3 regions of the Streptomyces sp. BK022 genome follow, and region 3 is predicted to be linked to each of the others. Evidence: riboswitches for the same ligand, from Rfam matches in the RefSeq annotation. Region 3 holds a riboswitch; each other region holds the start of a gene.

The links. Region 3 has a riboswitch for cyclic di-AMP ahead of EV284_RS17590 (LysM peptidoglycan-binding domain-containing C40 family peptidase). Riboswitches for the same ligand answer to the same signal wherever they lie in the genome.
Region 1: it holds a riboswitch for cyclic di-AMP, as region 3 does, so the genes downstream of both, EV284_RS23270 (M23 family metallopeptidase) here and EV284_RS17590 (LysM peptidoglycan-binding domain-containing C40 family peptidase) in region 3, are expected to answer to the same signal.
Region 2: it holds a riboswitch for cyclic di-AMP, as region 3 does, so the genes downstream of both, EV284_RS16950 (C40 family peptidase) here and EV284_RS17590 (LysM peptidoglycan-binding domain-containing C40 family peptidase) in region 3, are expected to answer to the same signal.

Annotation. Positions count from the first base shown of each region.
Region 1 is NZ_SHKU01000005.1:494,315-496,486, forward strand. It holds gene EV284_RS23265 (GntR family transcriptional regulator) at 1-48, opposite strand, end outside; gene EV284_RS23270 (M23 family metallopeptidase) at 233-976, opposite strand; cyclic di-AMP (ydaO/yuaA leader) riboswitch at 989-1,141, opposite strand; gene EV284_RS23275 (pitrilysin family protein) at 1,365-2,172, opposite strand, start outside.
Region 2 is NZ_SHKU01000004.1:103,278-105,449, reverse strand. It holds gene EV284_RS16955 (hypothetical protein) at 1-205, shown strand, start outside; cyclic di-AMP (ydaO/yuaA leader) riboswitch at 547-760, shown strand; gene EV284_RS16950 (C40 family peptidase) at 764-1,237, shown strand; gene EV284_RS16945 (ATP-binding protein) at 1,298-1,768, opposite strand; gene EV284_RS16940 (8-amino-7-oxononanoate synthase) at 1,992-2,172, opposite strand, start outside.
Region 3 is NZ_SHKU01000004.1:207,517-209,688, forward strand. It holds gene EV284_RS17575 (histone-like nucleoid-structuring protein Lsr2) at 85-456, shown strand; tRNA gene EV284_RS17580 (tRNA-Pro) at 891-964, shown strand; tRNA gene EV284_RS17585 (tRNA-Phe) at 970-1,042, shown strand; cyclic di-AMP (ydaO/yuaA leader) riboswitch at 1,073-1,210, shown strand; gene EV284_RS17590 (LysM peptidoglycan-binding domain-containing C40 family peptidase) at 1,301-1,837, shown strand; tRNA gene EV284_RS17595 (tRNA-Leu) at 1,891-1,970, shown strand; tRNA gene EV284_RS17600 (tRNA-Asn) at 2,045-2,117, shown strand.

The DNA of each region.
Region 1 (2,172 bases), on a different contig from region 3:
GATGTCGTCCCGGATCGCCGTGCACACCGAGTGCGCCGGAATACGCATGACCCACCTCCGCCTTAATGCCCGTGAAACGCCGACGACAGCGCTTGTCCCGTGACTCTATGGCAATGCGTGAGAATTTCCGATGGCCTGCCGGAATCCATGGCCATTTTTTGGACAGCGCCCGGAGGAAAAGGCAGCGAAAAGCCCCGGCCGGGTGGGCCGGGGCTTTACGGGAGGGTGAGGGTCAGACGTTCACGCCGTGCTTGCGGAGGTAGGCGACGGGGTCGACGTCGGACCCGTAGTCGGGGCCGGTACGGGCCTCGAAGTGCAGATGCGGGCCGGTGACGTTGCCGGTGGCGCCGGACAGGGCGATCTGCTGGCCCGGGACGACGCGCTGGCCCACGCTGACGCCGATGGACGACAGGTGGCCGTACTGGGTGTACATCCCGTCGGCCATCCTGATCACGATCTCGTTGCCGTACGCCCCGCCCCAGCCGGTGGAGACCACGGTGCCGGCACCCGCCGCGTGGACCGCGGTGCCGCTGGCGGCGTGGAAGTCGATGCCGGTGTGCGAACCGGACGACCACAGGGAGCTGGAGGACTGGTAGGCGGTGGAGACGTAGGAGCCGGTGATCGGCATGACGAAGGAGTTGAGGCGCTCGCGTTCGGCCTTGCGGGCGGCGCGCTCCTTGGCCTCGCGGGCCCGCTCGGCGGCGGCGCGCTCGGCGGCCTCCTCGGCGGCCTTGCGCTCGGCGGACGCCTTCTGGGCGGTGGCCTGCGCGGCGATCTCGTCGGCGAGGGTGTCGCTGACGGCGATGACGGGGGTGAGGCCGGTGTTCTCGACGGAGTTGTCCGCGGCGAGCGCCGGGGAGGCCGCGAGGGTGCCGACGACACCGGTGGTGAGAGCCGCCACACCGGCCGCCGTCGCGGTGGTGCGCTTGACCCGGCCGGGCTTGCGGTGCTTCCCGGTGGCGCACATGAACGCCATGAGCAGGCTGTTCCTTTCCTTCCCTCTCGCCTACCGGGTTAGCTGACGGGTTCGGAGCAGGAAGGTCTCCTACGGCCACCCTCGCTCACGCGCGGGCGCCCGATTCACCCCAGGGACTGCGTGGGTCCCCGGCTCCCCCTACGGGGGACTCGGCGATGGCTGTCCGGTGCCGCGGGCGCGGCGCACTGCCTGACGAACAGCCCGGATGAAGCTAAAGGGGACGGGAGCGGATCTTCAAACGGGTCCGGACTTTTGTAGCGCATCCCACACGCCAGAGGGGTAACCTCCGCCCCAATCCGGACATTTGGTGACCCTCGTTCGAAGGCACTCCCGAACACACGAGTGGGCCCTGACGACTTGTGTGACGTCAGGACCCACGCGCGTGCGACTACTCGGCGGAGACCACCTTGACCTCGCCGATGCCGAGCGCCTCGACGGGCTCCTTGATCTGGGCGGCGTCGCCGACCAGGACCGTGACCAGCCGGTCGGCCGGGAAGGCGTTCACCACGGCGGCCGTGGCCTCCACGGTGCCGGTGGCCGCCAGCGTGCGGTACAGCTCCGCCTGGAAGTCGTCGGGGAGGTGCTGCTCGACCTGGTCCGCGAGGGTGCCGGCGACGGCGGCGGCCGTCTCGTACTTCAGCGGGGCCACGCCGACGAGGTTCTGCACGGCCACGTCCCGCTCGGCGTCGGTCAGACCCTCGGCGGCCAGCGTATGCAGCACCGTCCACAGGTCCGCGAGCGCCGGGCCGGTGTTCGGCGTGTCCACGGAGCCGCTGATGGCGAGCATCGAGGCGCCGGTGCCGTCAGGGGCGGAGCGCAGCACCTGGCCGAAGGCGCGTACGCCGTAGGTGTAGCCCTTCTCCTCACGCAGGACCCGGTCCAGACGCGAGGTGAGGGTGCCGCCGAGGCAGTAGGTGCCGAGCACCTGGGCGGGCCACACGCGGTCGTGCCGGTCGGAGCCGATGCGGCCGATGAGGAGCTGCGTCTGCACGGCGCCGGGCCGGTCCACGATGACCACGCGGCCGGTGTCGTCGGCGGTCACCGGCGGCACCGGGCGGGCCTGGCCGGGCGTGCCGGACCAGGCGCCCAGGGTATCGGCGAGCAGCGCGTCGAGGTCGATGCCGTCTAGGTCGCCGACGACCACCGCGGTGGCGGTGGCGGGGCGGACATGACGGTCGTAGAAGGCGCGGACGGCG
Region 2 (2,172 bases), 100 kb from region 3:
GGCCCGGCACGGGGACACGTACCGGGCGCTGAGGGCGGCGCAGGCGCTGGTGCGCACGGCGGCCGCGCTCCGCGACGCGCTCGCGCTGATGCACCGTCGGGGCGAACGGGAGCTCTGCGGGGGCACGCTGGCACAGGCGCTGCGGGTGCTGGACGGCGAACGCCGGACCGCGCGCGTCGCGCTCCCGCCGGATGCCGCCGGCTGACCCGGACACCGCGGTCGGCCGTACGGGGCCCGGCGTGTCGTCCGCCGAGCCGAAACGGGCCGAACGTGCTACCGCCGACCGGTGTATCTCCGGGCCCGTTTCCGGGCCCGCCGAGTTGCGCGCCACGCGCCCGGCGGGCCACCGCACGGCGGTCGAAGCCCAGGTCCGAGGCTGTGGAGGGGAGTTGACGGCGACTCGGACACACCCCTGTCCACCCGAACGGGTGAGTGGTGAGTAACACCACAAACCCCCGGTTCCATTGGGATTTTCGGACAGGAGTGGGCCAAGATCCCTGACTGACGACAAGACCCCGCCACAACGGCGGGGCGCATCCGGGCGGACGCCGAGTCCTGCCGCCACCCGGATGACCGGTCGACAGAAGTGCATCGGCAGGAGTGGAGGACCCGAGCAAGCCGGGTCGCCGGGACGGATGTCCGCGAGCAGCGGACGATCGTGCCGAGCAACCCTTGGGGTGAAGCCGTGGTGACACGGCCGGGCAACTTCGCCAGCCCGAATCCGACAGGTCATCCTTCACAGGCGGCTGACGAAGGGTTGCGCATGACTGCGCTCAATCGTGTCCCGTCGCTGATGGCTCGGGCCGGCACCGCCTCGGCCCTCACCCTGGCCGCCGTGGGCGGCTCCATCATGGTGCCGGGGCTGGCCACCGACGCCTCCGCCGCGACCACCGCGTCGAAGGCACTGAAGGTCGCGGCGTCCAAGAAGGGCGCCCCCTACCGCTACGGAGCCACCGGGCCGGGCCGGTTCGACTGCTCGGGTCTGACGCTGTACTCGTTCAAGAAGGCCGGCAAGAAGCTGCCGCGCACGGCCGCGCAGCAGTACAACAAGACGCACCACATCTCCTCGGGCCACCGCAAGGCCGGTGACCTGGTCTTCTTCCACTCGGGGTCGAGCGTCTACCACGTCGGCATCTACGCCGGTAAGGGCAAGATCTGGCACGCGCCGAAGACCGGGGACGTGGTGCGGCTCCAGAAGATCTGGACCAAGAGCGTCTGGTACGGCCGGGTCAACTAGCGAGGACGGCCGGGAGCGGTCTCCGCGGGCGCGTCCACGCCCCCGAGGCCGTTCCCGGGGTCAGCGGGCCGGAGAGGGCTCCGGACGGGCCGTGGCGGGCCGTGGCTGGCTCGGCACGCACCAGGGCAGCTCGACGAAGACCGTCTTGCCGCCCTCGCGGGTGGGGCGGACGCGCAGCTTTCCGCCGCACTCGACGGTGAGACACCGGATGATGGCCATGCCGCGCCCGTTGTCCTGGGCGACGGCGGCCGGGAGTCTCTTCGGCAGCCTCGGATGGCTGTCCGTCACGCCGATGAGCAGCAGCTCGTCGCGGGCCAGTACGACGTCCACGGTGAAGGTGGGCGACTGGCCCAGGGTGTGCTGGACGGCGTTGGTGGCCAGCTCGGAGACGATGAGGCGCACGGTGTCGGTGACCTCGTCGTCCGCGGGGAGCCCCCAGCTCGCCAGGGTCCCCACCACGTAGGACCTGGCCGCGCGGACCGAGGCGGGATCGCTCGGCAGAGTGACGGATGCTTCCAGATGGTCTGCCATGGCGAAGTAGTCCCTTTCCCACGGGCGGCCCGCCGACCTCCCCCGCGCCGCGCGGCGACGCGGGGGCGGAGAGTTCGGGCCCGGTCCCGCTCTGGTGCCTGCACGCCAGCCTGCCATTACGGAAGCGGTCCGGTGGACCAACCCCCCAGATACGCGGACATCTGTCGCTCAACGGGGTGAACTCTGCGACGCGAGACCGTATTTGACGGGGTTTTTCCCGCCCTCACCAGGGCCGAACGGCGGTGATGACCCTTACGGCCCGTTCGATGTCGGCCTCCGACAGGTCCGCGCGGGCGGTCAGCCGCAGCCGGGAGACGCCGTCCGGGACGGACGGCGGGCGGAAGCAGCCGACCGACAGGCCCTCGGTGCGGCAGTCGGCGGCCCAGCGCACGGCGGCGTCGGGG
Region 3 (2,172 bases):
TGACAGAACGCGTAATCCGGAAGCAGTATGTCGGCATGCCTCGTGCTGCTTCCGGTGCGGGGTCGTCGAGAGATTGAGGGAGTCATGGGCGAGCGCGTCAGAAAGTTCTGCGACCGCAAGGTGAAGCGGGGCAGGAAGGCCGAGGTCTGTGGCCAGGACGTGCCCAACGACGAGTCCACGGTCTTCCAGATCGGTACCACCCGGTACGAGGCGGACCTGTGCCAGGAGCACCAGGACGAGATGCTGGAGGCCATGGAGCCCTACACGTCCATCGCCCACACGGCCCGCAAGCGCGTCGGTACACAGGTGCGCAAGGCCATCCAGGGTAAGGGCGGCCAGGCATTCACAGCTCAGGACGTCCGCCAGTGGCTGCGCGAGGAGCGCGGCTACGACGTGCCGGACACCGGCCGGCTGACCAAGGCCTGGATCGAGGAGTTCGAGGCGGCCCACCAGTAGCTTTCATCCGCCTCAGCGAGGGTCGGAGGACCACAGGTCCCCCGGCCCTTTTTCGCGCCCGAGAACAGTGTCCTACCCCCCGCCTCGCGCGAGGAGAGGGGGCAGTGGCCTGCGATTACAAACACGTAATCGTGATCGTGTAGAAAAGACTCATGCAGATGAGCGAGCGACAGCCGGCCCAGGGGAACCACCTCCCCTCCGCCAGCCTGCCCATGCTCGTCCTCCCGGTCCACGAGGCATTCTGCCTGGGCCGCGGCGCGTTCCCCGCCCGCTAGGGCAGCTCCTGGTACCTCACCGCCAGTTGCAGCGTAAGACCCAGCGGGGAACCCTTCCCAACGTTGTCCAGTTAGTTGCTCGATGTGCTTGACAAGCCATAGTGCTGATACGGTAAGTTGTACAACGTTCTTCAAAGGTGTTCTACGGAACGTCTTCTTCTGGATGTAGCGCAGCCCGGTAGCGCGCCTGCTTTGGATGCAGGGGGTCGCAGGTTCGAATCCTGCCATCCAGACTCAAGGCCCTTTGGCAGAGGAAGTTAATGCGCCCGCCTGAAAAGCGGGAGATCTTGGTGCGATTCCAAGGGGGGCCACTTTGTCCAGACGCCGAGCCCTGTTCCTGGACAAAAACTGCAATCAACCCTGAACAGGGGCGGGAGACCGAAACGCATTACTGGGGCGAATCCGCAGAACCTGTGTGGTAGGGAGCAGCACTTATCCCGAGTCCGTCACCTAATCTCGTAGGCGTACGGAGTGCAATCATGAATAAGAGGATCGCTGGACTCGTTCTCGCGGGCGCACTGGCCCTTTCCCCTCTCGCGGCTTCGGTAGCGGACGCGGAATCCAGTTACGTGACCGTGAAGAGCGGACAGACCCTGAGCGGGATCGCATCGGCCCACAGGACGACGTATCAGCACCTCGCGTCCATCAATCACATATCCAACCCCAGTCGTATCTACCCCGGCGAGAGGATCTACCTGACCGCCGGCTCAGCGCCCGCGCCGGCCAAGCCCAAGCCCAAGCCCACCAGCTCGACCTCGTCGGGCACGCGAATCGTCAACCAGGCCGCCAAGTACATCGGCACCCCGTACGTATGGGGCGGCTCCTCGACCAAGGGAATGGACTGCTCGGGCCTGACGTACGCCACGTTCAAGGCTCTGGGGAAGTCCCTCCCGCGGGTCGCGTCCAGCCAGTACCACGCCAGCAAGAAGGTCAGCTCGCCCCAGAAGGGTGACCTGGTCTTCGTCCACGACGGATCCGGCAGCGTCTACCACGTCGCCATCTACGTGAATTCCACGACGTGGCTGGAGTCGGAGCACCCGGGTGCGGGTGTCAACTACTACCACCCGTGGTCGAAGTCCGTTTACTACGGACGGATCGCGGTGTAGTAGGGTCCATTGCAGGAAAGGCCGGAGGGAATTTCGAGGTTCCTCCGGCCCCCGCCCGAGTAGACGAATGGCACAGTCAACCGCCTCAAAAGCGGTGCCGGAAGGCGTGTGGGTTCGAGTCCCACCTTGGGTACGCAGGGAAGGCCGACGGACGAGGCTTAGGCCGGTAAATTCCGGGTGGGTGGCGAGCGGTCGAGACTTCCCCGTTCCTCCATAGCTCAATTGGCAGAGCAGACGGCTGTTAACCGTCAGGTTCCTGGTTCGAGTCCAGGTGGGGGAGCAACACCTTGGGATGGGTGTAGTTAAAGGGCTGAGCCCCGGTGAACCGAATGGTC